One region of the Lentilactobacillus sp. TOM.63 genome, then DNA from elsewhere that is predicted to be linked to it. Evidence: a T-box and tRNA genes for the amino acid it is inferred to sense, from the RefSeq annotation. Region 1 holds a T-box; the other regions hold tRNA genes.
The links. The T-box of region 1 lies ahead of leuS (leucine--tRNA ligase). A T-box ahead of a tRNA ligase gene usually reads a tRNA of that ligase, here a tRNA-Leu.
Positions count from the first base shown of each region.

Region 2: it has a tRNA-Leu gene. The T-box ahead of leuS (leucine--tRNA ligase) is inferred to sense a tRNA for this amino acid. The anticodon was not compared.
Region 3: it has a tRNA-Leu gene. The T-box ahead of leuS (leucine--tRNA ligase) is inferred to sense a tRNA for this amino acid. The anticodon was not compared.

Region 1 is NZ_JAUCAP010000055.1:694-6,733, forward strand. Features, by position in the region: gene leuS (leucine--tRNA ligase) at 1-1,836, opposite strand, end outside; T-box leader at 1,908-2,109, opposite strand; gene QUF07_RS10135 (phosphatase PAP2 family protein) at 2,208-2,849, shown strand; gene mnmM (tRNA 5-(aminomethyl)-2-thiouridylate-methyltransferase MnmM) at 2,846-3,421, shown strand; gene QUF07_RS10145 (MDR family MFS transporter) at 3,418-4,893, opposite strand; gene metK (methionine adenosyltransferase) at 4,969-6,040, opposite strand, start outside.
Region 2 is NZ_JAUCAP010000008.1:38,026-51,704, forward strand. Features, by position in the region: gene QUF07_RS02775 (YisL family protein) at 1-289, shown strand, start outside; gene QUF07_RS02780 (aspartate/glutamate racemase family protein) at 298-1,014, opposite strand; gene QUF07_RS02785 (carboxylate--amine ligase) at 1,028-2,278, opposite strand; gene QUF07_RS02790 (UDP-N-acetylmuramoyl-L-alanyl-D-glutamate--2,6-diaminopimelate ligase) at 2,283-3,818, opposite strand; gene asnB (asparagine synthase (glutamine-hydrolyzing)) at 3,848-5,728, opposite strand; gene QUF07_RS02800 (hypothetical protein) at 5,933-6,169, shown strand; gene QUF07_RS02805 (universal stress protein) at 6,251-6,694, opposite strand; gene QUF07_RS02810 (cupin domain-containing protein) at 6,913-7,404, shown strand; tRNA gene QUF07_RS02815 (tRNA-Leu) at 7,475-7,558, opposite strand; gene QUF07_RS02820 (DUF2238 domain-containing protein) at 7,580-8,278, opposite strand; gene QUF07_RS02825 (MarR family winged helix-turn-helix transcriptional regulator) at 8,405-8,857, shown strand; gene QUF07_RS02830 (serine hydrolase) at 8,934-9,695, opposite strand; gene QUF07_RS02835 (C40 family peptidase) at 9,692-10,582, opposite strand; gene QUF07_RS02840 (dipeptide epimerase) at 10,758-11,834, opposite strand; gene QUF07_RS02845 (peptide ABC transporter substrate-binding protein) at 11,847-13,466, opposite strand; gene QUF07_RS02850 (C39 family peptidase) at 13,592-13,679, opposite strand, start outside.
Region 3 is NZ_JAUCAP010000053.1:231-13,909, forward strand. Features, by position in the region: gene proC (pyrroline-5-carboxylate reductase) at 157-957, shown strand; gene QUF07_RS09945 (GntR family transcriptional regulator) at 1,183-1,887, shown strand; gene QUF07_RS09950 (WecB/TagA/CpsF family glycosyltransferase) at 2,032-2,760, opposite strand; gene QUF07_RS09955 (nicotinate phosphoribosyltransferase) at 2,888-4,345, shown strand; gene nadE (NAD(+) synthase) at 4,358-5,185, shown strand; gene QUF07_RS09965 (calcium-translocating P-type ATPase, PMCA-type) at 5,528-8,266, shown strand; gene QUF07_RS09970 (hypothetical protein) at 8,286-8,717, shown strand; gene QUF07_RS09975 (Tex family protein) at 9,010-11,190, shown strand; gene QUF07_RS09980 (SprT family protein) at 11,195-11,665, shown strand; gene thrB (homoserine kinase) at 11,693-12,571, shown strand; tRNA gene QUF07_RS09990 (tRNA-Leu) at 12,623-12,708, shown strand; gene QUF07_RS09995 (HAD family hydrolase) at 12,925-13,539, shown strand; gene QUF07_RS10000 (PTS sugar transporter subunit IIA) at 13,629-13,679, shown strand, end outside.

The DNA.
Region 1 (6,040 bases):
GTCGATTGGGCCCATAAACATTTCATAAACCCGCAAGGTATCCGCACCATACTTTTTAACAATGTCATCAGGATTAATGACATTACCTTTGGACTTGGACATCTTTTCATGGTTAGTTCCCAAAATCATTCCTTGATTAACCAACTTCTGGAATGGTTCTTTGGTTGGGACTACCCCAATGTCATAAAGGAACTTGTGCCAGAATCTTGCGTATAGCAAATGAAGGACGGCATGCTCTGCACCGCCGACATATAAGTCAACCGGTGACCAATACTTCAATTTCTCTGGATCGGCAATCGCCTGATCATTATGCGGATCAACGTAACGAATAAAGTACCATGAGCTACCTGCCCATTGTGGCATCGTGTTCGTTTCCCGTTTACCCTTACGGCCATTTTTGTCAACGACGTTTACCCAGTCCGTTAAATTAGCTAGTGGACTCTCTTTACCGCCTGAGGTTTGAATATCTTTTGCTTTTGGCAATTTGAGCGGTAACTCGTCTTCTGGCACCAGGGTTGTTTCACCATCTTCCCAATGGATCACAGGAATTGGTTCGCCCCAGTAACGCTGGCGACTGAAAATCCAATCACGCAACCGGTAGTTGACCTTTTCGTGGCCAGCTTTGTGATCGGTTAACCAATCAATTGCCGTCTTAATAGCTTCATCCTTACCCATACCATCCATAAAGCCAGAATTGAAGTGAGGACCATCTCCAGTGAACGCAGATTCATCAGTGTCCCCACCCTCAATTACCGGAATAATCGGTAAGTCAAACTTCTTGGCAAACTCATAATCACGGTCATCGTGAGCCGGAACCGCCATAATTGCACCAGTTCCGTATGATTCAAGAACATAATCACCAATCCAAATTGGCACTTCTTTACCGTTAATTGGATTAATCCCATAGGCACCGGTGAAGACCCCACTCTTATCCTTATTTAGATCCGTTCGCTCCAAATCGGACTTTCGGGAAACTTCATCCTGATACTTTTCAACTTCAGCTTTTTGCTCGGGTGTTGTAATCTTGGCAACCAACTCGTGTTCTGGGGCTAATACCATGTAAGTTGCCCCAAATAACGTGTCCGGTCGAGTGGTAAAGACTTCAATCTGAGCATCATCGTGCCCCTTCACCTTGAAGAATACACTGGCACCGCGAGAACGGCCAATCCAATTACGTTGTTGTTCCTTGATACTTTCAGGCCAGTCCAAGTCATCCAAGTCATCAATCAACCGGTCAGCGTAAGCAGTGATCCTCAGAACCCATTGACGCATTGGGACCCGATAAACCGGGTAACCACCACGTTCAGTTTTCCCATCAACAACTTCTTCGTTGGCAACAACAGTTCCACCCATAAAATCAGGCGCCCAGTTAACTTCAATGTTATCTTCATAGGCCAGTCCATGTTTATATAATTGCTCAAAGATCCACTGGGTCCATTTGTAATACGATGGATCGGTGGTATTAATTTCTCGGTCCCAGTCATATGAAAAACCAAGCGACTTGATTTGCTTTTTGAAGACCTTAATGTTTTTAGCCGTAAAATCACGTGGATTATGCCCTGTCTTTAATGCGTACTGTTCTGCGGGTAATCCAAAAGCATCCCAGCCCATTGGGTGAAGCACGTTTTTACCTTGCATGCGTTTCATCCGTGCCATGATATCAGTGGCCGTGTAACCTTCAGGATGGCCAACGTGGAGTCCTTGACCAGAAGGATATGGAAACATATCCATCACATAATATTTATCTTTCGTATTATCTTCAGTTACTTTGAAGGTCTTGTGTTCATTCCAATAATGCTGCCACTTACGCTCGATTACGTCGTGATTGTATGCCATTGTGTAACTGCCACCTTTCAAAACTTTTCAATAAAATGAAAAAAGTCCTACGAGAAACCACACTGGGATTCTCATAGGACGATTTATCGCGTTACCACCTATCTTCTCAATTACTGAGCACTCAAAATCAATAACGGCGATAAACCGGGACGGCCTACTTTGTTCAGCCGTTCATTCAACGATGAGTTCACCCTAACTTGGTCCAGATTCACAGCGACCACCTGGTTTCTTAAAGACAAGTTAAAAGTTACTAATTCGTTTCTTCATTTTCACTAAATTGAAATTATTGCCTATTATCATACCAAAGCTGCGTCTAAAAAACAACCGCCTCAAGATATTATAATTGATTCATCTGTTTGGAAGTGAAATTAATGAAAATACGATCAAAACAAATCGGCAACCCGTTTTGGGGCCTTTCACTACTTGTGTTTCTAGCTTTTACCGCTGGCGTTTGGCGTCAATCAGCATGGATAACACAATTTGACCACTATTTTGGCAGCCGAATTCGTGAATTGGCTAACCCGGAACTCACGGCCTTCTTTGTTCATTTTACCAAAATTGGGAATCTGATACCGCTCATCACATTCGTTGCTGGCGCTTGCCTGGCTTTATTGATTCTCAGAAAAAATAAAGCTAGTCTCTTTTTATTCATCAACACTGTTCTGTTAGCAATTCCGGTCAATACATTCGTTAAAGAATTAATCGATCGGCCACGCCCACAGTTTACCCACCTCGTTGCGGTTCACTCAAGCAGCTTTCCGAGCGGTCATTCAATGAGCACGATGATGATTTTTGGCAGTTTAATCATCATTGTCAATCAATTATTAAAAAATAATTTGGAAAAATTAATGCTTAATACCCTATTCATTGTTATGATTATACTAATAGGAATAAGTCGAATTTATGTTGGTGTTCATTTTGCAAGCGACGTGGCCGGTGGTTGGTCACTTGGATTCTGCCTGTTATACATGAGCGAATTCGTCTTCAACAAATTTGGAGGAGGCCTATCATGAAAAAAATTCCGTCAGCATTGGAATTTAGTCATCAATTATTTGCCGAACGAATATCGCAGGGTGACACGGTTGTGGACTGCACCGTTGGTAACGGCCACGATACATTGTTTTTAGCAAATCTTGTCGGTCCAGCGGGCACATTGTATGGATTCGATATTCAGGCGGAAGCGATCAAAAACACGCGTAATTTATTGACCAAAAATCATGTCGATACGGAAAACGTCTATCTCTACAACATCAGTCACTCAAAGGTTGATGAGATCCTGCCATACGAAACAACCATTGCCGGGGCAATCTTTAATCTCGGGTATCTGCCGGGCGGCGATAAGACCATTGTCACCTATTCTGAAACAACCATTCAGGGCATTCGGGGTTGCCTGAGCCATTTGGCTAGAAACGGCATCGTCGTGTTAGTGATTTACTATGGTCATCCTGGCGGTGAGAAAGAGAAAAAAGACGTCCTTGAATTTGGTCGCCAACTCGACCAAAAACAATACAACGTCCTAACTTATAAATTTATTAATCAAGAACACTGGCCACCGTTTGTGATGGCCATTCAGCGGATCGATTAGTCGGTTCGCTGTTTCTTTTTGCGATCAGCAAAATTAACTGCAAATGCGATCAATATCAAAATCAGCGCCACAATAAATACATTGTGTAACGAATGATAGAGAATGGTCCTCAATTTTGGCAAGACATGACTGCTCAGTTGGTTGGCCGTCATTGGGTTAATTAACTTGTCCATCATTTTCAGTGTGGTGCCCTCGGTTTGGCGTACCCCTCGGAGCATTGTCATATTCATCACAATTCCAAAAATAGAAATCATCAGCGTTTGCCCTAATGTTCTGGCAAGGGTGTTAAATGAAGTCGCAACGCCAATTTCAGTAGACTTCACTGTATTTTGAACGCTGATCATCGACGTCGTCACGGTGAGACCAAATCCAGTTCCACAAATCACTGATATCAATAGAAAGGCCACAAACGGTGTATAGGCTGGAATAAGCACCATGATAATCCCGCCAACTAAAATAAAGAACAAGCTTAGGTTGATAATTGAATGCGGGGTGGTTTTGACCAACAATTTACCGGCAATAAACGAACCAACAATCCACATCAGTGAACTCGGAGTGATGGCAAAACCGGCCATTGAAGCTTGGAGGCCCAGAATTCCCTGCGTCCAGTCAGGCAAGTAAACTTCGTATCCGATCAAGAAACCACTGACTAAAAAGACCACGATATTTTGAACCACGAATGTCCGATTATCAAATAGTTCCATGGGGATCAAAGGATCTTCTGCGACGCGTTCTCTTCTAATAAACATAATTGCTGCAATCACGGTCACTAAGAAACAGCTGGCCACGATTTTCCAATTAATTGGACTTTGACCCACCAACTGGAAAGCATACATAATCGCCAAGAGCATAATTGTTAACCAGCAAGTCCCGCCAACATCCATTTTACTTTTTGTCTGGCGTTTCTCTTCATGAAAATAAAATTGAACCAAGATCATGACAATCAGGCCAATTGGCAAATTAATGAAAAAGATCCAGTGCCAACTTAGTTGATCAACAATAAAACCACCAAGTAACGGGGCGATGACAGAAGCGATTCCCCAAGCGGAACTGTTTAAGCCTAAAACCTGAGCGCGCTTCTCCAGCGGATAAATATCGGCAATAATGGTGTTGGAAATCGGTAAAATAGACCCAGCCCCTATTCCTTGAACTGCCCGCCAAATAATCAGAACCAGCATGGAGTGAGATAATCCGGACATCACGGAACCAAAAATAAAGATTGTAATGCCGCCGATAAACATGGGCTTGCGGCCAATACTATCAGCCAGCTTCCCATAGATCGGCGTTGCAATCGCATTGGTTAACAAAAAGATCGAGAAGACCCAATTCATCAGCGCAACGCCGTGAAGATCCCCGACGATTGTTGGCATTGCAGTTGACACAATTGTTCCTTCAATGGCTGCCATGAAAGTGGCAACAAAAAGCGCAATTGTGACAAGCATAACGTTACTTTGTTTAGCTGTTTGTGACATGAAATAACCCCTTACATTGATTTTTAGCCAAAAAAGCACCCTTGAATTTTCAAGGGCGTTTTGCTGGTTAGCTGTTTATAACTTGAAATAATCTTTTAACGCATCAACCTTATCCGTATGCTCCCAAGGCAAGTCAATATCTGTCCTACCAAAGTGGCCATATGCAGCGGTTTGTTCATAAATTGGTCGTTTAAGATCCAACATTTTAATGATTCCTGCAGGTCGCAGGTCAAATAGTTTCCGAGTTGCTTCAATTAGTTTCTCTTCTGAAACCTTTCCGGTACCAAACGTGTTGATATCGATTGAAACTGGGGTGGCAACCCCAATGGCATAAGCCAACTGAATTTCAAGTTGGTCTGCTAACCCGGCTGCCACAATATTCTTTGCAATGTAACGAGCGGCATAACTGGCTGACCGATCAACCTTAGTCGCATCCTTACCAGAAAAGGCACCGCCACCATGGTGAGCATAACCACCATAAGTGTCAACGATAATTTTCCGACCAGTCAAACCGGCATCCCCTTGAGGACCACCAATCACAAACCGACCAGTTGGATTAACCAGATAACGGGTATTCCCATCCAAGTACTTGTCTGGAATAACGGCCTTGATAATCTTCTCAATCACGTCAGAGCGAACTTGATCCAAACTGACCCCTTCATCATGCTGGGTGCTCAAGACGACCGTATCCACTCGCAGTGGTTTGTCGTTGTCATCGTATTCCACGGTGACTTCTGCTTTCGCATCAGGTCCTAAGTAAGGAACCGCACCAGACTTACGGAGATCAGCCTGCTTTCTCATTAACCTATGGGCTAATGAAATGGCTAATGGCATCAGTTCAGGGGTTTCGTTAATCGCATAACCGAACATCAACCCCTGATCACCAGCACCAATCTTATCAAGCGGATCCGTCTCACCATTACGTTCCTCTAAGGCATCATCAACCCCCTGAGCAATATCAGGAGACTGTTCGTCCAAAGCAACGATCACGGCACAGGAATCACCGTCAAAGCCATAACGACCATCACAATAACCAATTCGCTTGATGGTATTTCGAACAACTTTTTGAATATCAACATATGCTGTCGTTGATATTTCACCAAAAACTAAAACTAATCCAGTTGTCACGGATGTCTCACAGGCAACC
Region 2 (13,679 bases), on a different contig from region 1:
AATCTGGGGTCTCACCCGGCCGATCAAGAAACGAGTAATCGACTCAATGATGATCTCCAGGTTATTCTACTGGATGATCATTATTAGTCAAGTTGTGATTGCGCTTCGCTCTTTTCACCGGCATCCACTGATTGTTGCTATTGGTGCTGTCACGACGTTAGCGATCATCGCGCTCAGTGAAAATGCATACGGTCGCAAACAGGATACTCACTATACCCCAAAGCTCCTTTGGCTATTGGTAATTGCAACTCCTATTGCCATCGCAATTCAAACTTTCGTCAACTATTAATTAGTTGGCTATTTTTTTTGCTTCCTCAGCTGTTGAACCAGCTCAATTGAGCGTTTGGCCAGAACATCTTGAGAATCGATGACCGGATAACCATGATCGCCCGCCCGCTGTTGGGCAACTGATAGTTCTGTACAACCCAAAACGACGATATCGCAATGAAATTGATCAACCATTTTGGCTAAAATATCATGATAAAGTTTGGCATCAACATAATTCTTCTGCTTCACATCATCATAAATTAATTCCATTGTTTGATCGGCAACTTCCGCAGTGGGTTTGAACAATTCATAACCGGCATCGATTATTTCTTTATCATAAATACCGTCATGAAGTGTCCCATTTGTGGCAATTAAACCAACTTTGCGGGCATTAGGAACCATGGTCTTAATTTTCTTGATTGTTTCATGCGGCATATTCAGAATTGGAATCGTCGTCAATGCCTGAAGCTCATCATAGAAATAATGGGCAGTATTACATGGGATCGCAAAAAATGCTGGTTGAAGCTGACTTTGTTGCTTAATGTCAGCTGCTAACGGCAGAAAAGGATTGGGCTTCTTGTGATCCATAATATAATCGGTCCGATCAGGAATTGTGGCATGATTAACTAAGATGTAATTGAGATAATCTTGATCCTTGGTTGCCGGTGTCTGTTCATTTAAAAGATGAATAAACGTTTCGGTTGCTTCGGTCCCCATGCCACCAATAATTGTAAAAAAGTTATCCATAAATAATCAGTCCTTACTTGGCAACGAAATAGCGCTTAAAGTTCTTTGCGTAGTTATGGAACATCCATTTGTATAACGCAAAACGTTTGATACTCTTATCCTTACCATACCAGAAAGTATCACCGTATCGGCCTTCATTGATCAATTGAAGCGCCTCTTTTTTGGCTTCGTTTTCTTTTGCATACTTTTTAAAGACCTGAGTTGAAACGCCCAGCCACAAGAAATATTTATTTCGATCTTGGTTAGCGTAAAGGGTCGGTTTGTCCTTAAGAGAGTCAAAAACATAATCTTGAACAACCCAATCAGCCAATTGGTAACCATTTAAAGTCACAAAGAAGCTACTCCGGCCAGTCCGCAAGTTGATTTCAAATAACTTATAGGAGTTGTCCCTGGTATCAAATTTGATATCAAAGTTTGCATAGCCGGTAAACTTAATTTCCTCCAAAAACTTTTGGACGCGGTCATAAATATCTTGATTGAATTCCGGAATGATCGCGACGTAATTACCGATTGCAGAAGGAGACGGGTCCTCAAGAAGTGGATGCCCCAAGCACATCAGCTTAACCTGGTGATTCTTATCAACATAGACGTTCAATGTCCGCATATTGCTGTCATCACCTGGAATGAAGTCTTGAAGGATAAAATCTGATGTGTAGCCGTTATCATAACTTTTAGCAACCACGTCTTTAAACTCAGATTCGCTTTGAATGATAAATGCCTTTTTGCGGCCTTCAAAATGAATATCCAGCCATTCAACACTATTCGCTGGCTTCAGCGCCACTGGATACCCAAATGGCTGGTTGATATCCTCACCAGATTCATACATTTGCTTTGAGATGATCTTGGTCTTTGGGTACGGCAAATCGTACTTGTCGCACATTTTGTAAAAATTCTCTTTGTCGTTCAACTTTTTGATCAAGTCGTAGTCAATGTACGGGCAGACAAAGACATCTTCCAATTCCGACTTATGTTTGGAAATCAGTTCAGCATAACCATCACCGCACCCAATTAGAATGACTGGTTCATTGTGATCAGCATATCGCTGTTTAATTCGTTTCATGGAATTGATCCAAGTTGGGTCCTCGCTAAAACCTGGAATTAGTTCGAGATCAACTACTTTGGTATAACGGGTTGGGGCAAGTTGAACCTCAGCAAATGCTTTGACCGGCTTCCCATAAATTTCATAAAGGCAGCGAGCCATTCCGTACACATTAAAATCACTCCCCAAAAGAACTGGGGTAAAATCCGCTTCTTGATTATCCATTTGATTAAAGTCCTTTCACGAGATTAGCAACAATTGCCGCATCCCCAGCATAAGGCACATTTTGACCATTGATTTTCTGAAAGGCATCATGTCCTTTGCCAGCAACCAACACAACGTCACCTGGTAAACTTTCAGTCACGGCTTTCGTGATTGCAGCTTTACGATCGGCAATGTAAGAAACTGCAACTTTATCATGATCAATATGTTGGGATATTGTTTCCGCAATTACTTTCGGATCCTCAGTTGCCGGATCATCAGTCGTTAAATAAGCCTTATTGGCAAACTCGCCAATTGCTTTTCCAAGTCCTTCCCGACGGTCAATTCCTTTATCGCCGGTGCTGCCAGTGATCACAACAATTTGCCCCTTGGATTGTTGTTCTTTGATGAAATTCAACACGGAATGCAAGCTACCATAATTGTGGGCATAATCCACATAAATGGTCCCATGCTCTTTAGTTGGATAAATTTCCATTCGGCCAGGGACTGTTGTGTGAGCTAAACCATATTCGATATCAGCAACGCTTGCCCCCATCAAGCCACTCGTAATTGCAGCGGTCACGGCATTACCCTCATTGTAGTCGCCGGGAATGCTAATTGTGTAATTGCCATCAATAGCCAGCTTCTTTGCATGATTGGTATTGGCAGTAATCGAAATTTTGTTACTGGTCAACGAATCCTCCAGTGATTGATACTGAAAATCAACTGGGATTCCAAGTTCGGTTACCTCAGCTTCCCGACCATAAATGTAGATGTTTTCTGGCTGGGTCGTCGTCTTGGCAGCATAATAAATGTCTCTGATGTGCGTTCCATCAGCATTCAAAATACAAATATTAGAGTTAACCAAAAGCTGTTCTTTGCAGTGTAAGTAATCCGCAAACGTTGGGTGTTCATTTCGGCCAATGTGATCTGGCGAAATGTTCAAAAACACCCCAACATCGTAATGAAGCCCATAAACGCGATTTTTCTTATAGGCCTGAGAAGAGACTTCCATTACCAAATGTGTCATCCCGTTTTGGACAGCAGCGTTCATATTTGTGAACAAGTCCAATGATTCTGGAGTCGTCAAACTGGACTTCACAACATCGTTGGCAGTATTCCCTACCACCGTGTTGATAGTGGAGAATAAAGCAACTTTTTGTTGATAGGTTCTATCTAAAATTGACTTTGCAAAATAGGCCGAAGTCGTTTTCCCTTTGGTTCCGGTAAACGCAATTGTCGGCAATTGATTCTGCGGGAACCCAAAAAATACCGCACTTAACAGCGACATTGATTTTTGGATATCATTCACGATAATACCGGGAATCGCAACATTGGTGAATTCTTGTTCAGAAACGTAAGCAATCGCACCTCGATTCTGAGCATCCAACAAATAGCTTGCTTTAAAATTACCCTTACAAAAGAACAGGCTTTTTCCTGAAACCAATTTAGAATTGTACGCAATTTGCTTAAAATTGAGACTTAAGTTGCTCAATTGACTTTTCACTAATAAATGATGTTCGTTTAAAATCACCAAAGCTTCGTCAAGAGTAATTTGTGCCAACTTATGCACCTTCCATTTCCTTACGAATTCTAAATTTGTGTTCTATGAACCAAACTAACGGTATTTTCAGTGGTATCTTCAGGGAAGTATACCTGGTACCAGAGAATGAAGGTATAGATTGTGAAGATTTTTTGCATGTTGGACTTACCTTCAGCATGTTCTTTTAATAAACGGTCAAGTTGTTCAGTGTTAAAGAACTTCTGACCCGTATCTGAATGGAACGCGTGCACGATGCGTTCATGATATTTTGGATCATTAATCCAGCTGGCAATCGGTGATGGGAAACCGAGCTTCTCTTTCAGGGCTGTCTTCTTAGGCATTTCCCGTTCAGCGGCTGTCCGCAAGGCAATCTTCGTTTCATCTGGGGTAATTCGGGTCTTAACCGGCATGGTTTCCGCAAACTTGGCAACCTCTTTGTCAACGAAAGGAACTCGAACTTCCAGTGAATTACACATACTCATTCGATCAGCTTTATGCAAAATATCATAAGGAAGCCAAGTGTTAATATCGAAATACTCCATTTGAGTCATTTCATCCTTGTCAGCAACATCGTCAAAAATGTGCTTCGTATATGCACCGGAATCGGTATTGATTGACGGATCTTTCAGTACCTTATTTCGATCTTCGTAGTTGAAAACATAATTAACTCGATAATATCGTTCACTTAACGGTTGGGCGCCCCGCATTAAGAAACGCTTACCATGAAACCTTGGCAGGCGTTTTGCAACTGCTGCTAAGCCTTTACGTACCGGCTTGGGAACGTATTTCTGATAGCGATCAAATGGAATTGCTTCCAAATACGTGTTATAACCACCGAAGAACTCGTCAGCTCCTTCACCGGATAAGGCAACCTTCACGTGCTTGGAAGTCTCTCGTGACAGATAATAGAGCTGAATTGCAGCGGGATTTGATAACGGCTCATCCATGTAGTACATCATGGTTGGTAGGAAGTTGAAGTAGTCATCGCCATCCATGTAAATTGGCGTGTTCTTCTGTTGAATTGTTTTGGCAAACTCTGTCGACCAAGCGAGTTCACTATATTTAGAATGGTGGAACCCAATTGAAAATGACTGAATTGGCTTAAGCTTAGCTGCTTCATTCAATACGTAACTGGAATCAATCCCACTTGACAAGAAGCTGCCGACTTCAACATCGGCGATCATATGTGCTTTCACAGAATCATCAACCAACTTACCAATTTTATCGGCATCACCTTCAATCGTCTGACTATTATCAATGTGATCATAGTTGAATTTAAAGTAACGGTGGGTTTCAGTCTTGCCGTTCTTGTGAAGGAAATATTGGCCAGGAAGTAATTTGTAAACATTCTTAAACATGGTTTCTCTAGACGGAATAAATTCAAAGCTCAAATGGATTGGCAGAAGTCTGAGGTTTAATTCCTTCTTGAAATTTGGATGCTCCAAAAATGCCTTGATTTCTGATCCCCAAAGGAAGGAATCCCCATCGTCATAATAGTATAATGGCTTGATACCAAAGTGATCTCGGGCGCCAAAAACCTCATTCTTCTTTTGATCATAGATCACAAATGCAAACATCCCGCGAAGTTTGTCAAGAAGTGCAGGTCCCCACTCCTCATAACCATAAATCAGGACTTCAGAATCAACATCTGTTCGGAACTTATAACCCAAGTCACGCAATTCTTCCCGGATTTCTTTATAATTGTAAATTTCGCCATTAAACGTTAACACTTTGGTCTTGTCAGCGTTATACATCGGCTGGCCACCATGGGCTAAGTCAATAATGGAAAGTCGGCGGAATCCCATGGACACGTCGTTATTAGCAAAATAAGCTTCGTCATCAGGTCCACGATGCTTAATTCTATCTGCCATATCATTAATTGTATTTTCAGGAACATCTTTTTGGTTAACGTAACCAACAAATCCGCACATAACTTATTCCCCTTTTACTAATTCAATCTTCATCAAAACATAACGCCTATTATTTTATCAGATAACGACCCAAGCTACCAGTAGTATAATGTTTTCTTAAAAAAGGTCCAAGAAAACAAATTAAAAATAGCTGAATTTTGTTTTAGCATTATTTTACGTTATAATTTAATTAAGAGTTAAAAAGCATTGAAGGGAGCGGTATTTATGGATGAAATCGTATTTTTTAACCCGGGCGATTCAATTGGCAACTTTCATGATCACAATGAAGCTGTCAAAACTGCTCAAATTTATAAAGAAAAACAAAATCAGAACAAACGAGTCCTCGTCGTTCACGGCGTTGATAACAAAGATTTTGATATTTTCTTGGCAGACGATGTTGTTTCCCACGATAATGAAAAAAACGCGATTCAAAAACCATACAAGGTTTCGGATCGTTTATAGTTAGACACAAAGTAAAAGAGCCGATAGTGATAAGCTATCCGCTCTTTATTTTTTTGGAAACAATTTGGTTCCTCTTTTAAATTATTCATCCTTAGCATTCACAACTAACACTTTGGTTGTGGCGTTACGAACGACATAAGCAGTTGTTGAACCAATCAATACCCGATTCAATGCATCAACACCGGATTTACCAATGACAATTAAATCAATGCCATGTTGATCCGGATAAATATGGGTAATAATGTTCTTGGGGTTACCAATGTCAACGGCTGTTTCATACTTAACGCCTTGTGAATCAACATACTTTTTAGCTTCATCAATAATGTTATTAGCAACATTTTTTTGATCGTCGTACATATTTGCAGGCAATCCTGTCCCACCAGCGCCGTAATAGAAATTGGTGTTGTTAATGACTGTGATCAAACTGAGTTTTGAATTAAACTGTTTGGCTAATTTGACTGCTTCTTCAAGAGCTTGCTGCGAATTCCTACTGCCATCAAGTGGTACTAAAATATTCTCATACATGCTGATCATCCTTTCTAAAATCCTGTAAGCGCAATCAACTTCACTACACCTACTATAATGCAACGTTTATAAATCAAATGCAATTAATAAGCTTTATGATATATACAAAATCACAAACTTACAGATTATAAAAAAGCTTAGTGACCAAAATGTGTGATTTGCTATAATTTAAATCAATTCATTTGTAACATCACATTTTTCTTAGAAAGGAATCCCTAATGATAACGAAACAAGACTACATTAAACAGTTAAATTTAGAACCACACCCAGAAGGTGGTTCGTATAAACAACTTTACCATAGTGAAGATACGTTTTTTGCACCTGAAAGTCGTGGTGACCGCTATCGATACACGTCAATTCTATTCCTACTCGATTACGGAAGCCCTTCTCACTTTCATCGGCTCAATCATGATGAATTATGGTATTTCCATGCGGGTAAGCCAATTATAATCCATTGTATTGATGAAATTGGCAAGTATAGCAACTTTAAGCTTGGCAGTGACATTCTCCATGGGGAACAGCTGCAGTTTCGAGTGCCTAAGAATACGATCTTTGCGTCAGAAGTTGCCGACCCAAATTCTTTTGCTGTCGTAAGCTGCATGGTCTCGCCTGGATTTGACTTCCACGATTTTGAATTATTTCATAAAGCTGATTTGGCTGCTGACTATCCAATATATAAGGACTTAATTGACCGTTTAGGGGCAGAATGAATGATACAAATAAATCGCGTTAATCCACTCAATTAAAGTGAATTAACGCGATTTATTTAACCTGTATTAGTGCCCCGAGCAAGATTCGAACTTGTACTTGATTTCTCAAACAGCGACCTGAACGCTGCGCGTCTGCCAATTCCGCCATCGGGGCAACAACAAGTTTAATTTTACACTAAAAGTACGAACTTGAAAAGAAGTTTTGGTGTTTTGATTTAAAAATTAAGTAACGACTGGCACTCGGATCGCGTTTCATTAACAAATAACCGATTAATGCCATCAAGAAAGCCCCGATTAAATCAGCAATCAGATCAGTCATTGTATCCATTAAGGCTGCCCGACCGATGAGCATTCTTCCAGCTTCTTCGTACCGCTGCAAATTAAGACCGCCCAAACCGTCTGCGGTGAATTCGTACAGTTCCCAGAAGACCCCACAAGCCGTCCCAAACGAAAAGGCAAATAGACTCATCAAAAATGGTGCTCTTCGTGAATTATCCCTAGAGTCAAGTAATCCTTGGAAAATAGAAAAGCCCAACCCTGCCAACATCATGGCCGATAAAACATGTTCATATTTATCCCAGAACATCACACCATAAAATTGCAGTCCGGATCCCAGAAAAATCGACATATAGAGGAACACGTAGAAAAAGATTAATTCAACTTGAGGAAAGTAAAAATACCCAAATTTTTCAATGATAAATGGTAAAATAGCAATTAAGATTCCAACAAAAACTTCAATTAACAATAATAATTGACCATGAAACTTAGGTTCACCTTTTAGGAACCAAAATCCGTAGTATCCTATGTATCCAATCATTGAAACAACGGTAATCATAAATAACCACGTGCTAAACCTCAATCGACCTATATTCATATTATTTTATTCCTCCCGTGACGGTAAAAAGATTGTTCAAAATTTAATAGTTAAAAATCTACTTCTTGCTTTTATTCTGAGATACCTTACAATAATATTATATATAAACTAATAGGAGCTAAACTTATGCCTAATATACAGCCTATTCAGTTGGATAGCCAACTGTGTTTCCAACTTTATACAGCAAACAAGAAATTCAATCATTTCTATCAGAACGTCTTAAAACCATTCAATTTAACTTACCCTCAGTATATTGCTATGCTCACTTTATGGCAATATGCACCGCTTTCGGTTAAAGAATTAGGTGGCCATCTTAATTTGGATAGCGGGACACTAACCCCACTGTTAAAGCGTCTAGAAAGCCACGGCTGGATAAAACGTAATCGGAGTGAAAAAGATGAACGAACGGTCATTATTCAGTTAACCAAGATGGCTGAAGATGAAAAAGAAGAAGTCTTCGGCCATGTTAAAAAGTGCTTCGAAATCTTGGACTTAGAGGAAACTGATAAAGAAAATTGTGCTGAATCCATTGCAATGATTGAAAAGAAACTCGATCAATATAATCGTAAAATTGACTAGTTGCTTATTACAAAAAGGCTGGTATCAAGACCTATTCACGTCCTGATACCAGCCTTTTACTATCCTAAAATACCATTCAAGCGTCAATTTGTTCCAACTCTTCGGCTGCCAACTGGCCAATTTGATTAAAAATCGAAATCACATTCATCCGGTCAGATGTGCTCAAAGTGAGCATCGCGATTTCAAGCGAATGCTTGCCATATACAAACCGCGCCACATCATGATCAATTTGGTTACCTTCCCCGGTTTTATTGAATACTTGGATCGCGTCACCCGACTCATCAAAATTACCGGGAAGCTTATATCGAAACTGCTGATTTTTAAACCAATTCGTCACAATGTCACCGTGGCTTAAGGCCATTTCAAGCAGCCGCAAACTTTCCGCTGCATTGGTCTGATTGTCAACACCTTGCTCCAACGCGTGAGAGTCCATCAAATATCTATTAAGCCGAGTAGTCTGAAAATGATGATCTTCCAAATAATGGTTAATCGACCTCGTGCTGAAGTGGTGAATCAAAATATTACTGGCAAAATTATCAGAATCACTAATCATAAGGGCCAGCAAATCCCTTAAGTGCCAGTCAGCTTGGGAAAGTAGTTGTAAAACACCTGCCCCACCTACCGGCTTCTTGCCAGATACAACAATTGATTGATTGAGATCAACTTGACTATCCAAAATTTCATTTAGAATTGCTAATTTAATCAAAGAAGCGGATGGGAAAACGTCCTGAGCATTTTTCTCATAAACAATTTGACCATCCAATTTGATCATCGTGCCAACCGTTAACCAATCGACATCCAACAACTTAGACACCTGCTTGTGAAAAGCTGTTCTCATCGCCAATATCTCCGAAAGCCCGCAAACTCTGAAGCAAACTTTGGCTCGGTCAAGTCAGCGATATCAACTTTCGCACCTGGTGTTCGTGACTCAATCATCTGCCCGTTGCCAATGTACATGCCAACATGGTGGACGTAACCAGTACCATGATCATACGCAAAGAATACTAAGTCACCAGGTAAAATCTCTTCTGGTGATAATGGCAATCCTGATTCTTGCTGATCATCAGCATCCCGCGGAATATCAAAGCCTAAAACTCGATGAAGCGTATAAGCAAATCCCGAGCAATCAAATCCATAGGAACTGACACCACCCCAAAGATAGCGCATCCCTAAAAATTGACGTCCCATTTGAACCATTGTCTCACCGGCATTCTGGCCAACAAATGGGAAAACAGCCGCTTTTTTGTCAATGTAGCCCTTTCCAAGTGGGGAAACAACTTCAAAATAGTCGCCATCAGTCCCGGTTTGAAGAAGAACTGTCCCTAAACTCAATTCTAGAATTGGTTGCTTATTTTCGTTATACAAATTAGCGGTCCTAACGGCAATTCTCACCGTTGCAGTGACCGGTGGGTAAACGATTTGTTTAGCGCTCAATAGTTTTGTCGGAACCCATCCTGGATAACCTCGTGAATCAGAATCATCCGATTGACTGGCAACGTAAACCTTAGCCCAATCTCCATCAAAATGATCGATAATCACTTCATCGTTAAATAAAGCTTGAGTCTCCAATAAATCTTTCTCTGAAAGGTCAATCGATTCTTGATCGCTCATTTGATCGGCCCAAGTTTTGCCATCACCCTCTAAGGCAGGGCGATCCACTTTTCTTGGTGATTCTTTAGACTTCCAGATAGTTGCTACAGGAACTTTAACCCTTCTTGTTTCCATCTGGGCACCTCCATTCGTTTTTATTTATGATAACACTTATTAGCAGTTTCTTGAACGATAACCACTGACCCTAACAACAATCCAAATCCAATACAAAACGAGACTGGAGTCAAACTTGATGGTTTGTCTTCAGCCTCGTTTATAATCTATTTTTAACTTTGGGGAGCAGGACGGGTTATTTTGCAAACCCCAGTCCGGCAATCGTCGGTAATTTAATTTGATTATGTTCGTTGATAATCCCACCAGAAGTGGGATTACTAGAGAACATCATTGATGCATCCAAATCGACATACTTAATATTGCGCTTTGCAGCCGCTAAGTGAGCCGCAGCAGTGACTGAAACCGATGATTCAATCATGCTGCCCACCATACAGGGAATGCCAGCAGCCTCGGCTAGAGTATTAATCTTTAAGGCATTATCGAGCCCGCCAGCCTTCATCAGCTTTAAATTGATGATATCACAGCCGTTGAGCTGAATGATTCGATAAGCATCAGCTACTGAAAAAATACTCTCATCAGCCATGATCATAGTGGTTGTATTCGCCGTCACGTCTGCCATTCCTTCAAAATCAGATGCCGGAACCGGCTGCTCGACTAATTGAATATCAAGCCCCAAATCACGCATCTTATTGATGATATAAGTTGCTTGCTTTGGATGCCAGCCTTGGTTTGCATCTAACCTGAGCTTAACTTCAGGACCAACTGCCTTTCTAAGGGCAATCATCTTTGCCAAATCCTCTGCTTCAGAGTCGCTGCCAACCTTGATCTTCAAAGTTGTAAAACCGCCGGCAATCAGCGCTTTAGCTTGGGCAATCATGTCAGCCGTTGTGCCGACACTCACTGTGTAATCTGTGGTGATTGTATCCGAACGACCACCCAACAATTGATAGAGCGGCACACCATAATGCTGGGCAATCAAATCGTTCACGGCGATATTTAACGCGGCCTTGGGGCTGGAATTGTGAACCATTGCACCGTCAATTGTCGCTTTTAAATCCTCAGAATCAACTAAGGATTGACCAATTATCTTGGGACCAATCACAACGTCAATGGCTTCTTTAATGCTTGCCATTGTATCGCCAGTGATTACAGGGGTTGGTGCTGCCTCCCCGTAACCGACTTTGCCTGTACTATCGGTCAACTTAACAATGATAGTTTGAGCAGTGGTCACCGTTCTCAACGCTGTTTTGAATGGGCGCTTGAGTGGAACGGCTGCACTTTGAATTTCAATTCCCTTAATAACTGGATCCAATCAATCTACCTCCTACTTGATGTAAGCATTCTTAAAGTTGTAATTGGCACCAGCTGTGTTATAAACAATTCCCTTAACTTTTGAATTAATCATCCATTTTTCCCCCGATTGATACAGTGGAATAATGGCTTGGTCCTTCAATGCAAGGTTTTGCGCCTTTACCATATCGTTCCAACGAGCTTGCGCGTTACTCCCATCATCGTTATTGCTTGCCTTGATCAAACGATCATACTCGGTGCTCTTCCACTGTGAAATGTTGCTTGGGTTATCCGAAGTTAAAATGTTCAAGAACGTAATTGGATCAGAAAAGTCGGCAAACCAGTTAGCAACCGTTGCAGTGAACTGATGATCAGTCTGTCTTGAGAGAATAACTCGTCCAGGAATATTATTCAAAGTTACTTTCAAACCCGGTAATTTCTGCAAGGCACTTTGGAGATATTCACTCAGTTGCTTTTGATCATAGGAATCTGAATTCATCAAAGTAAAATGCAATGAATTAAGGCCAACTTCCTGCATCCCTTCTTTGAAGAGCTGCTTTGCCTTGGTTGGATTGTAAGTCATTGATGCCGGAGCAGTCACGTCTTTGGTGAAGTCAGTCCCGTTTTGAGGTGAAACGGCTAATCCTTTGGAAACGAAACTATCAGTATCCATGGCACCGCCACCAACCACTTTATTAGCTAATACTTTTCGATTGATAATCATCGACATTGCTTGGCGGATCTTCAAATTCTTGAAGGCCTTGTTCTTTTGATTCAGCGCAATGTAGTAACAGGATGACTGTTTTCGAGAAACCATATCCTTCTTGTTGCCCATTTGTTTAGCTTGAGTAGCTGACAATTGTGCCATATCAAGCTTCTTCTGGTTGAATAAGTTCAAACCGGTTGAAGGATCTTTGACAACGCTAAACTTAACGGCATCGAGTTTAACGGCCTTCTTATCCCAATAATTAGGGTTCTTCTTTAAGGTCCAATTCAAGTTTGTCCCGGTCCACTTGGTTAACGTAAATGGTCCGTTATAGACTTGGGTTTTAGACGATGTGCCGTAATCGTTACCATACTTGTTAACCGTCTTGGAGTCTTGAGGGAAGAAGACTGGGAATCCCATTAACAACTTGAAGTAAGGAATCCGTTGCTCCAAAGTAACGGTGAGCTTGTATTTGCCATCGGCTTTAATTCCGAGTGAGGAAACCGCAGCTTTTTTATTCTGAATCTTGTCGGCGTTCTTAATTCCTGAGAAAAGATAGCCATATTGAGAAGCGGTCTTTGGATTTAACGTCCGCCGCCATGAATAAACAAAATCTTTGGCGGTAACTGGATCACCATTGCTCCATTTAGCGTTCTTTCTCAAGTTAAACGTGTAGGTCTTACCATCTTTTGAAATAGTTGATGAAGTGGCAATTCCCGGTTCAACCTTACTGTCTTTGCCTAGTCGATATAAACCTTCATCGACGTTATTCAGGACATTAAAAGTACCAACCGCTGTCGTTTTTGACAAATCCACGGTTGTTAATTCTGAATCAGTCGATGTTGTAATTGTTTTCTTCTGCTGACTCGATTTGGACCCACAACCTGCGAGAATTAACGAAATGCTGGTAACCCCCGCTAACATAGCAACACTATGCGATAACTTCATAATAAAATCACTCCTCAATGATTTGTCCAATTCTTAACAAAGCTTAGTTCCTAATTTAGCATAAAAACCACAAAAAAACAGGTCTTTTCTAATACTATTTAGAAAGACCCGAATAATTCATACTTTTATTTCAAAATCGTTATTGCCATTCTACGAAGGTTGTAGATTCTTTCGAATTGATCTTTGGACAACCAGTATTTCCCATCGATCGGA
Region 3 (13,679 bases), on a different contig from region 1:
ATCCTACAGGCTCACCTAAGCATTGTCAACAGATAACCAATGATGAAAAGAACGGTATCATTTATTTAACGGTAAACGTGAAATTTTCATTGCAATTTCTTTTTCAATCCGCTATTGTCAAATTATTGATTATTACTTGAAATTAGGAGGCTCATCATGAAAATTGGTTTTATCGGTGTCGGAGCGATGGCTCAGGCCATTATTCAGGGGCTACTCAAAGCAAGATTGGTGCCCACAGAGAATATTTTGATTCACAGTGCGCACCAGGCTCATTATGAGAACTATGCTGATAAATTTGGATTGACACCGCAGGAAACTAATCTGGACGTTGCTAAGAATAGTGATTTTGTGGTGTTGGCAGTAGTCCCAGCGATTGCCAAGGCTGTGCTTGCTGAAATTCGTTCGGCGCTCACCAAAGATAAAGTGCTTGTGTCAATCGTGTCAGGAGTTTCCTTGGAACGATTGGCCGAGCTGACCAATTATGATTTGCCGATTCTCCGAACTTTACCAAATATCAATTCGGAATTTGGCCAGGGGATGACCGCGGTTGCTGTCAACGAAAATTTGGCTGGTGACCAAAAGGATCAGGCACTTTCAATTTTTCAAGCAACTGGTGAAATCAGTGAATTGCCCGAAACGCTTTTCCCTGCGTTCAGTGCAATTTCTGGCAGTGCAGTTGCCTACATTGATTTCTTCATTGACGCTCTTAGCCGAGCAGGGGTTAAATACGGGTTAAGCAAAGAGGCTGCTACTAAGATTGCTGCACAAACAACCTTTGGCTCCGCTGACGCATTGATGCAATCTGGAAAGACGCCTGCCGAAATGATCGATAAAGTGTGCTCTCCTGGTGGCGATACAATTGCCGGAATCTTAGCGATGGAAGAAGCTGGTTTCTTGAGTTCGGTAGTTAAAGGAATCGATGCAACGATTGATAAGTCAACTGGGAAGACGAAGTAAGCGACTTCCGGTTAATGGTTTCTGATTCAGCAAGGGCAGGGGTTATGATTGCATTGTCAGTTTGAAATGCAAGCATAATCCTTTTTCTACGGCCTGAAACGATTGTTCACCGGCGCTTCTCAGCATAATCATCCGGACAAATTTGGTTTGCAGTGATCTAGACCTCATAGATTTCAATTATTATGTTAAAATAAAGTATAAAGAAGACCAAAGGAGTTGGTAATGGTGGGTTTGCCAATTTATATTCAGATTCATAATGATATAAAGCGAAAAATCGAAGCCGATAAATGGAAAATTGGTGATCGAATCCCCTCTGAACGCGAGCTGTCTACAGAATTTGGCGTTAGTCGGATGACTTTGCGACAGGCCATTCAGACTCTTGTTGACGAAGGAATCTTGGAACGACGGGTTGGTTCTGGAACGTTCGTTGCCAATCAGAAAGTTCAGGAAAAGATGTCCGGGGTCACTGGGTTCACGGATTTGATGTTGGCCCAAGGCAAGAAGCCGTCGAGCAAAACGGTTTCGTATCATACGATGGAACCGTCATTGAGTGAAATGGAGAAGTTGCATATTACTCAAGACCAACCTGTTTTGCGGATGGAGCGAATTCGATATGGTGACGATGTGCCAATTTGCTTCGAGGTTGCGACGGTGCCGGAGAATATTGTCGAGGGCTTGGAAAAGTCCGAGGTAACCAGTTCGTTGTATCGGACACTAGAGCAAAAGAAAGACCTTCAGATTGGTAAAGCCCAACAAACGGTTTCAGCAATGTTGGCTTCCGAACGGATTGCGGAATATCTCAATATTAAGCGAGGAGAGGCAATCTTACGTTTACGCCAAATTACATATTTACAAGACGGTCGACCATTTGAGTATGTTCGGACGCAATATGTTGGCGATCGATTTGAGTTTTATTTGGAAAAAGAATAGGGCACTTGAATAAAAGCGTTTTGACTATCCATAAAGGCTCCGAAGTTAAAATCCCCCAAACTGAAGGGGTTTAACTTTGGAGCCTTTATGTAATGAATGTAGCAGGCAGTGAGATTTTCTGACGCAACGATCGCTGACTTAAGTTCAGTTTGAAAAGCGCTGTTTTAAGACTTGCAGCAAGTACTTTGGCAGCACCATTAGTCTGCCGATTCGAGCAGGCTCTTTCATGACGCGGTACAACCACTCTAAGTGCATCTTTTGCCAAGTAACCGGGGCACGTTTCACGGTTCCAGTAAGCACATCAAACGACCCACCAATTCCCATCCAAAGGCCATTTGTAACTGCTCGGTTTCGTTCGATAAATTCTTCTTGTTTCGGGTACCCGGTTGCAACAAATACCATATCCGGATTAGTCTGGCGAATATCATTAACGATTTGAGTGTCGTTGTAAAAATACCCATCATGAGTGCCGGCAATGACAAGATCTGGAAATTGCCTGCTCACAACTTCTCGTAGCTTCTGGATGACGGCTGGTTTTGCCCCAACGAAGTAGGCCGACTTTTGATGTTGATTGCCCCAGCTGAGTAAACTTTCAAACAAGTCGTAGCCCGTAACCCGTTCCTCAATCGGTGTTTTTAACAGCTTAGCCCCAATCACGATTCCGATACCGTCAGCGACAATAAAATTGGCCCCCTTGATTAATTTGGTGTATTCCGGGTGATTGCGGGCATACATGACAATCTCCGGATTAGCTGTCACCACAAACGTATTTTGTTGCTGGTCGATTCGCTGTTGAAGCGTCTGTTCAAATGCGCTTTGAGTTGTATTGATAAATGGAATTCCTAAAATCGATACTTTTGATTGCTTGGTCATAATGACTCCTTCAATAATTATTTTGAAGCAAAAACCGCCATTTTTCTGGTCAATGTGACGATAAATGATAGAATTAACATGATTACTTAATTATATAACATCTCATCGGGAAGGATATTGAAACAATATGTCAGAAAATAATAATTTGACACTTCACACCGATTTTTACGAAATCAACATGATGGCAACTTATTTTGAGAAGCATATGGAGAATCGTCATGCCGTTTTTGAAGCCTTCTTCAGAAAACTGCCTTTTGGAAACGGGTATGCTGTTTTCGCTGGGTTGGAGCATATTATTCAATATATCGAGAACCTTCACTTTACTGACTCGGATATTGACTATCTTAAAGAAGTGACCGATTATCCGGACAGCTTCTTAAACTACTTGCGAAATTTCAAATTTAAGGGCACGGTCCGTTCAGCGTATGAAGGGGATGTTGTCTTCGCAAATGAACCGATCCTTCAAGTTGAAGGAACTCTGTGTGAATGTCAATTGGTTGAAACCGCGATTTTAAATATGATCAATTACCAAACCTTAATCGCAACCAAGGCATCCCGAATTAGGACGGTTGTTGGTGACGATCAACTGATGGAATTTGGCAGTCGGCGGGCCCAAGAAGTTTCGGCAGCAATTTGGGGAACGCGGGCGGCCATTATTGGTGGCTTTAATGCGACTTCCAACGTTTTGGCCGGTAAAAAATTTGGGATTCCGATTAGCGGAACTCACGCCCATTCACTTGTTGAGTCGTTTGGCAATGATTACAGGGCGTTTCATGCCTATGCCCAAACCCATCACGACTGTGTCTTCCTTGTGGATACCTATGATACGCTCAAAAGTGGCGTTCCCAGTGCAATTAAAGTTGCCAATGAAATGGGCGACAAAATTAACTTTGCGGGCGTTCGCTTGGACTCTGGAGATATGGCTTACTTGTCAAAACGAGTTCGAGAAGTTCTTGACCATGCTGGGTACCCCAATACGAAGATTTACGCCTCCAACGATCTCGATGAAACGACGATTGCCAGCTTGAAGATGCAACACGCCAAGATTGACGTTTGGGGCGTTGGCACCAAAGTAATTACGGCGTTTGATCAACCAGCTCTCGGGGCAGTTTACAAGATGGTGTCAGTTGAAGATGATGACGGCCAAATGGTCGATCGGATCAAGATTTCCGGGAACGCGGAAAAAGTTTCCACCCCTGGCAAAAAGCAGGTTTGGCGAATTACCGATACTAAGGACGGCAAGTCTGAAGGTGATTACATCACGCTGTCAACTGAGGATCCCCGGGAAGAGAAATCAATTTACATGTTCCACCCAAATTATACTTATATCAACAAGACCGTTGAAAATTTTGATGCGGAACCTTTACTGAAAACTATTTACAGAGATGGCAAATTGGTTTATGATCGTCCTAATTTATCTCAGATCAGCGATTATGCCGAAAAAGAATTGGCAGCGTTGTGGCCTGAATACCGACGGGAACTCAACCCACAAAAGTATCCGGTCGATTTATCACAAAAGTGCTGGGATAATAAGCGTGACATTATTGAAAAAGTCCGTAATTACGTTCAACAAATAAAATATTAACGAGGGATGCACATGAGAGCAAAGCAGCAGGAAATTATTAATGCTTTAAAAGTCAAACCGGAAATTGATCCAAACGAGGAAATCCGTCGCAGTGTCGAATTCTTGAAGCGTTATCTTCGCAAGTTTTCGTTTTTAAAATCCTTGGTACTCGGCATCTCCGGTGGTCAGGACTCAACATTAGCAGGGAAATTGGCGGAAATGGCGATTAGTGAACTGCGTGACGAAACTGGTGATATCAGTTATCAATTTATTGCCGTCCGGCTCCCTTATGGTGTTCAAGCAGATGAGTCTGATGCCCTTGAAGCAATCAAATTTATGAATGCCGACAAGGTTTTTCGGGTGGATATTCAATCCGCTGTGGATGCAGCTACAGAATCTGTTGAGGCAAATGGCATCCAGATTAGCGATTTTAATAAAGGGAATATCAAGGCCCGCCAACGGATGATTGCGCAATATGCAATTGCGGGTGAGACTAGCGGTGCCGTAGTGGGAACTGATCATGCTGCCGAAGCTGTCACTGGTTTCTACACCAAATTTGGTGATGGGGCAGCTGATATCACCCCCCTTTGGCGATTAGATAAACGACAGGGTAAACAGCTCTTAAATGAACTTGGCGCACCCAAGCATCTCTATGAAAAGACACCGACTGCTGATCTTGAAGATAACCGGCCGGCCTTGCCAGATGAAGTTGCCTTGGGAGTGACCTACCAAGATATTGATGCCTACCTAGAAGGCAAAAATATTTCTGAAAAAGCTGCCGAGACCATTGAAGGCTGGTATAACAAGACTGAACACAAGCGTCACACGCCAATTAATGTCTATGATACGTTTTGGAAGTAATTAAAGAGTGACATTTTATTAGTGATTATGTATAATAATGATAAATAAAGGGAGTAACCAGCAGCGGTATGCTGTGATTATCTCGTCAACGTGAAATATTCGTATTTCCGGGATAACTCTTAAATGGTGAGACTTGTGGATTCTTCATGGGAAGAAATCTGCAGGTCTCTTTCTTTTTAAGACATGCCACCCGCTACAGTCAGTTTCCAAGCATTTATTGGAAGCATTGGGGAAGATGAGAGCTGGGTTGATGCGCTCGTTGCTCGTTACTCACTTAAATTTAGGACAGTTCATCCAAGCAGAAGTCTGCACATTAGTCCCTCACATATTGCTTTCCCAAGAATGGATATACGAGGAAGCGCATGTTCAACTTTTCAATGCTCGGTTGGGCTTACTCAGAGGAGGAAGTTAATGACACAGGAGAAAAAATTTAGTTATCAGCGATCCGTTGCCGACATCATGCAACAAATGAAGTCCAATCCAAATGGGCTGACGACCAGCATGGTGGCTGAACGTCGCCAGCAATTCGGCCCTAATAAGTTGACTGCCAAGCGGCGAACCACACTACTGGAGAAATTTATTGCCCAGTTTAAAGATCTGATGATTATCATCTTGATTGTTGCGGCCATTATTGCAGGAATTGCCGGTGAACATGTCGATGCCATTATTATTCTGGCAGTTGTGATTCTCAACGCGATCTTTGGGGTTTTCCAAGAATCCAAAGCAGAAAATGCAATCGATTCGCTCAAACAGATGTCAGCACCAATGGCAACGGTTTTGCGAAATGGTGAGTCGATCTCAATTAAAAGTGAAGAGATTGTCCCGGGAGACATTGTTTTGCTGGAAGCAGGGGATGTTGTTCCGGCCGACTTGCGACTGACTGAGGCAAACTCGCTCAAAATCGAAGAGGCTGCGTTAACGGGTGAATCCGTTCCTGTTAACAAGCAGGTTGAAACAATTTCGGAGAATGACTTACCCCTAGGGGATCGCAAAAATCTCGGCTTCATGAACAGTAATGTCACGTCTGGACGGGGTGTTGGGATTGTGATCGGGACCGGAATGAATACCGAAGTAGGTAAAATTGCCCACATGCTTAACACCACTGAAGAGTCAACGACACCGCTTCAGGACAACTTGAAGTCCCTTGGAAAGATGCTGACGGTTTTGATTTTGGTGATTGCCGTCATTGTGTTTGGCATGGGAATGCTTCGCGGCCAGGAGAGCTTGATTAACATGCTGTTAACGGCGATTTCATTGGCCGTTGCCGCAATTCCCGAAGGCTTACCCGCAATTGTGACGGTCACCTTGGCGCTTGGTACTCAGCAAATGGCCAAGCATCGCGCGTTGATCCGAAAGCTGCCAGCAGTCGAAACCCTTGGGAGTACGGATATCATTTGTTCTGATAAAACGGGAACGTTGACGCAAAACAAAATGACCGTCGAAAAGGTTTTCCTGAATGAAAAATTGGCCGATTCTGCTGATACCCAACTGGATTTATCTGATCAGCTTGCCCAAATCATGGTATTGAATAATGATACCAAGTTCCAAGAAGATCAATTGGCGGGTGATCCAACTGAGACGGCGCTTTTGTCCTTTTATTTGAACAAAGATCAACCTGTTCAAGATTTTGTTAACCAACACAAACGGTTAGCCGAGATCCCATTCGATTCGGAACGAAAACTCATGTCGACCTTTAACCAAATGGATAACGGTCAGATCATGATGACGATGAAAGGGGCCCCTGACCAGTTACTACAACGTGTCACAAAGATTAAAGATGGTGATCAGGTCCGAGACATCACTGATGGGGATAAGAAACTCATCAGTGACACCAATCACAGTTTGGCAACCCAAGCACTCCGAGTTCTTGCGTTTGCTTACCGAATGGTTGACTCAGTTCCCACTGACTTGACGAGTGACGCTCAAGAACGTGACATGACCTTTGTTGGTTTGATCGGAATGATTGACCCTGAACGACCAGAAGTGGCTCAGGCGGTTGCTGAAGCCAAATCAGCAGGGATCAAATCCGTGATGATTACAGGAGATCACCAGGACACTGCCCAAGCAATTGCTAAACGGCTGGGAATTATTGGCCACGGAGATTCACAGGATACAGATAAAGTCATTAACGGTGCGCAATTAGATGAAATGTCTGATTCCCAATTCGATGACGCCGTTGGCAATATTGCCGTTTATGCCCGAGTTGCCCCAGAACACAAGGTTCGAATTGTGAAAGCTTTGCAGAAAAAGGGGAAGGTCGTTGCCATGACCGGTGATGGCGTAAACGATGCGCCCGCCCTCAAGACTGCCGACATCGGTGTTGGCATGGGAATTACTGGGACCGAAGTGTCTAAAGAAGCCAGCGATATGGTTTTGGCAGATGATAACTTTGCCACGATTGTAACCGCCGTTCGAGCTGGCCGAAAAGTATTTTCAAACATTCAAAAGTCACTACAATACCTGTTATCAGCGAACTTAGGAGAAGTTTTAACTTTATTTGTGATGACAATGATGGGCTGGGAAATTTTGGCACCTGTCCAGATTTTGTGGATTAACTTAGTAACCGATACGTTCCCAGCGATCGCATTGGGCGTTGAACCCGCCGAGCCGGGAATTATGAAACGCAAGCCTCGGGGCAGATCGTCAAACTTCCTTTCTGGGGGGATCATGAGTAATATCCTGTATCAGGGCTTCTTTGAAGGTTTCATTACGTTAGCGGTTTATGCTTTCGCGATTATCAATCCGGTGCACTCATCAGAAGCGTTGGTTCACGCAGATGCGTTGACGATGGCTTATGCCACTTTGGGATTAATCCAACTTTTCCACGCCTTTAACTCCAAGACCATTCATCAATCGATCTTTAGAGTGGGGCTGTTCCGAAATAAATTCTTTAACTGGGCATTGTTGGGATCAACTATTCTGTTAATTGCGACAATTGCAGTTCCCGGTTTCAACGAAATGTTCCATGTGTCTAACTTGACCGCTTCACAATGGGTCGTGGTGGTATTTGGTGGCTTTATGATCGTTGTGATCACAGAAGTAGTAAAATACATTCAGAGACACTTTTTCCACAAACAATAAAAATGGGGGTAATGATAGTTTGAAACCACAAGATATGCAACGTTATGCAAAGGTCGTATCGGATGTGATCGATTCAACATCCGCAAATGGTACGGACCTCAATGATGATTTTGAAACGTTACGAAAGGCAATTGACGCCGATACCGTTTCAGAATTGTCGACGGACGAATTAGCAAGAATTAAGGCCCATTTCCAGTCAGGAACTGATAAGTACAAGGAAAATGTCAACAAGCTTCAACAGGCACCGGTGCCTGTCAAAGTTCTGGGCAAACATAAGCTGTTGGTTCGCCATTACGAGGACTATACTAATGCTTGCCAAGCAATGACCGATAGCATTGATCCGGATGTCACGACGATTAATGTGGATCAGTTCAATAAGTCGGAGAAGGATCAAGAGGGTAGCATTGCGAAGGTTTCCAGTGTGACGACGAGAATTATGGGCGGTATGTAAGTAACCGACAGCGACTGTTTCAGATCTAAACAAAAGGGAACGTTAGGCGGTAAATTGTTTATAAATGCAACTTGGCTTTCCCTGTTCATATTGATAAAACTTGCGACCAACCGCTGATCCCCGCCATTTAAGTCAAAAAAGTAATGCATTCTGGTTTTGGAATGCATTACTTTTTTGACTTAAATTCTGGGATCAATTGTGGCTTGTCCCAATCTTTCTTCTGCCCAATAATTTTTCTCACTGACTGAACATGATATAATTAACCGTGACATTATTTGATGAGGTGGAATAAATGACTGATACACTTGCCGAAAAGATTCGGCATGATTTACCTAAATTACGAATCGAGCAAATTTCTGAAACACTGAAAATGTTCGATGAAGGCGACACGGTTCCCTTTATTGCCCGATATCGAAAAGAGCGAACCGGCAACTTGGATGAAGTTGAAATTCGAGATATTGAAGCGGCAGCTCACCGAATTCAGACGTTGGATAAGCGCAAAGCTGAGGTTATCAAAATCATCACCGAGCAGCAAAAGCTAACCCCTCAGCTCGAATCTGAAATCAACGCGGCAACCGTCCTCCAACAGGTCGAAGACTTATACTTACCGTACAAGCAAAAGCGGCGGACAAAGGCCACAATTGCCAAAGAGAAGGGCTTACAGCCATTAGCAGATGCCGCGCTAAAGTTTGCCCCTAATTTGGATAGCCTGGTTGAACAAGCCGTTGATCCAGAAAAACAACTCCCTGATAAGGCTGCTGTATTTGATGGTATTCATGAAATTTTGGCTGAAACATTTGGTGATCGAGCCGATTTTCGAAATTGGGTTCGCCAGAATACTAATCAGTACGGTGCCCTGGTGACCAAGATCAAAAGAGGTGCTAAAGAGGCTGACGAAGAAGGGACTTATCAGCAGTACTATGATTTTTCTCAATCGGTCAAATCAATTCCCTCATTTAGGACCTTAGCAATCAATCGTGGTGAAAAGGAAGGTATTTTATCGGTGAAGATCGATGTGAATGAAACGCCGATTGATTGGCATTTAAAAGCCAATACAGTTGGTAACCAAACTGGTTTGGCGGCCAAAATTGTGGAAAGTGCCGTGTTAGACGCCTATTCACGCTTCATTGGTCCCGCAATCGAACGGGAAATTCGTAAGGATTTGAGTGAAGTTGCGTATAACCACGCAATCGATATTTTTGGCAAGAATCTGTATAACTTGCTCATGCAGGCGCCATTAAAGGGTAAAGTTGTCATGGGCTTTGATCCGGCTTATCGGACTGGTTGTAAGCTCGCAGTGGTTGATCAGAATGGGAAGTATTTAGCCAAAACGGTGATTTATCCTCACAAGCCTGCTGGTGAAGCAAAACGAAAAGCAGCCAAAGGGGAATTCATTGATTTCATTAACCAAAACCACGTGGAAATGATTGCGATAGGTAACGGGACTGCCAGCCGGGAATCAGAACAGTTCGTTGCCGATGCCATTAAAGAAATTGAGACGCCAATTTATTACGTCATTGTGAACGAGGCCGGGGCATCTGTTTATTCTGCCAGCAAGGTTGCCAGAGAAGAATTCCCTGATTTCAGTGTTGAACAACGATCGGCCGTTAGTATTGGCCGACGGATTCAAGATCCCTTGGCTGAATTGGTCAAAATTGATCCCCAAGCTATCGGAGTTGGTCAATATCAACATGATGTGCCTCAAAAACAGCTAAGTGAAAAATTGGATCAAGTGGTTGAAACGGCTGTTAATCGGGTGGGGGTTAATTTAAATACTGCTAGTCCGGATTTGCTAGTTCATATTTCTGGGTTAACCAAATCTACTGCAAATAACATCGTTAAGTACCGCAATGAGGCCGGCCAATTTAATGACCGCTCGGATTTGAAGCAGGTACCGCGATTGGGGCCAAAAGCGTTTGAACAGTCCGTTGGTTTCCTCCGAATTATTGATGGCGATAATCCACTTGATAATACGGACATTCATCCAGAAAGTTATCCGGCGACTTACCAATTACTCAAGCAATCCGATCTGAGTGCAGCCGACCTTGGCAAGCCGGTTGTTGCTAAAAAACTCAGTCAAATTGATTTAGACCAAACTGCTCAGTCGCTAGAAATTGGGCGTGAAACGCTGCAGGATATCATTAAGGGAATTGAGACTCCTGGCCGAGACTTGCGAGATGAGATGCCCGCGCCATTACTCAGAAAAGATGTGTTAACAATGGCCGATCTAAAGCCGGGGATGAAGCTTCAAGGAACCGTCAGAAACGTTGTTGACTTCGGCATATTTGTGGATATTGGGGTTAAGCAGGATGGCTTGGTGCATATTTCCAAAATGAGTGACCATTTTGTCAAAGATCCAAGCAAAGTGGCCTCTGTTGGAGATATTGTGACCGTTTGGATTGATTCAGTGGATGCTGATCGTCACCGGATTCAATTAACGATGGTGGAACCAGAAGCAGGACAGAAGAGATAAGCTAATGACAAATACTGAATTACAACACTTAGTCGAACAAATATCGATCCAATTTTTTTCCAGACCCTTTACGCATCGGGCCTACTTCAATCCCAGATTGCGGACAACTGGTGGCCGTTATCATTTAGACAGTCACGATATTGATATCAATCCTAAGATGGATGATGGCCAGTCTCATGACGTTTTAATTGGTATCATCAAACATGAGTTGTGTCATTATCATCTCAATCTTGCGGGATTCAGTGGTCGGCATAACACCCCTGAATTTAAACAATTGTTACAGGCAGTTGGTGGATCCAGATATGCACCACGGATTGAATCAACTACGCCTTCATTTCATGTTAAATATCTTTATCGGTGCACACATTGTGGTCTGGAGTATCATAGGAAACGAAGGATCAATGTTTCGAAATATGTCTGTGGTCGATGCCACAGCAGGTTAACGTTAATCGATATCGGTCTCGAGAAACAATAGATCATTGATAACGAAAGGAGTTTGACAATGGCAAAACTAATTATTCGCGTTCCGGCGACTTCAGCCAACGTAGGTTCTGGATTTGATTCTGTTGGGGTTGCCCTTCATTTGTACTACACGGTGATTGTTGAAGAAAAAACCGATAAGTGGAAGGTTAATCATGCCTTAGGAGCTGACGTTCCAACCGATGAGCACAATTTAATCGTCCAGACAATTCTCAAAGTGGATCCAGACATTCATCCAAGACAGCTGACTGTTATCTCAGATGTCCCAATTGCCCACGGGCTTGGTTCGAGCACAACGGCCGTGGTAGCTGGGATCAAGATTGCCAACGCCTTAGGTGATTTGGATCTGTCGGTAGCAGATCAAATTAACCTTGGCTCTCGATTTGAGGGACACTCAGAAAATGTTGCTTCCGCATTGTTGGGCCAGCTGACCGTTTCAACTTTCGATGGTCAACAAGCAGTTGCGACCCGGATTGAATTACCGGATGTATACGCTTTGATGTATATTCGCCCTGATGGGATCAGTGAAGCGGAAAGCCGTAAGAAATTGCCTAAGACAATCAGCTTTGAGAAGGCGATTCATGCCAGCAGCAAAGAGAATGTCTTTGTTGCCCTTGCAGCTCAAGGCAAGTGGGATGAAGCGGTTAAATTAATCGAAGGGGACCAAATCCATGAGCCGGCCAGAAAAGAACTTGTGCCGGAGATGGATACCATTTTGGAAACGGCGCATAAGCTTAATATTTACGGTACTTATTTGAGTGGTGCTGGTCCAACGGTTTCAACCCTGGGGAAACAAGCAGCTTTGACCGAACTTAGAATTGAGTTACAACAAAAAAATATGAATGGTAGTTTACGACTGTTACAAATAGACCAAGAAGGCGCAACGGTTCGCGGCGAATAAAAAAAGTATTTGTCATGACTGCTAATTTCTGCTATAATTTTATCTGTTGATGCGGCCATGGCGGAATTGGCAGACGCGCAAGATTAAGGATCTTGTCGAGAATTATCTCGGTGGAAGTTCGAATCTTCTTGGCCGCATTATTAAAGTCCGAGTTACTATCATTTTGGTAGTAATTGGGACTTTTTTTGTTGAAGCATGGTTGATGAATACTGTTTGGTTGGACTGCAGCGAAATTTTGACGCTGAAAATTTATAGGCGTATGGGACTGAAAGTAGTTCAACCAGGACATCATTGATCCTTGCGCAACAACATAGCGCGACCTGATTCACAAATCAATAATTGGAGTTGACTGTATGAAGTATTTGATATTTGACGTCGATGGAACTTTAATTGACACAGAAAAAATGTACCTTTTACCATTGCATAAAACGCTCATCGAAAACGGGTATGACGTTACATATGATGACGTAAAAAAGGTGTTTGGAATCACCGCCACTGACGCTCTCAAAATTTTGGGCGTTCAGGATGTTGAGGGGATGCTTGCCAAGTGGTTTGGTCAAATCAAGGACTATAAGCACTATGCCCACGTTTATCCTGGAATTACTGACGCGTTGGCTAAAATCCACGCCATGCAAAATACTCGTCTAGCAATTGCAACGTCAAAACAGGAAAGCGAATTTCACCGAGACGTCACCCGATTTGGTCTGGATAAATATTTTGATCAATTTGTATTCTCAAATGAAATCAAACGCGGTAAACCAGCTCCTGATATGGTTCTAAAAGGAATCGAAAAATTAGCTGCAGATCCTGATGAAACGATCTATATCGGCGATACAATTTATGATCTGCAGGCTGCTCACGCTGCAAATGTCAAATTTGCATTAGCCGGCTGGCGAACCGAAAAAACAGCCGAATTTGAGAAAACCGATTACGACCTTCAGACACCAGCCGACTTACTTAAGATTTAAGATAACCAAGATGAAACCGCTCTTTTGTGATATATTGGTGGTAACTAAACGTAGAACATAAGATTAATGACAAATGAAAAGGTGATTGGATGATTTCGATTTTAGTTGCAAGTCATGGCAGGCTTTCAGAGGAGATTGTC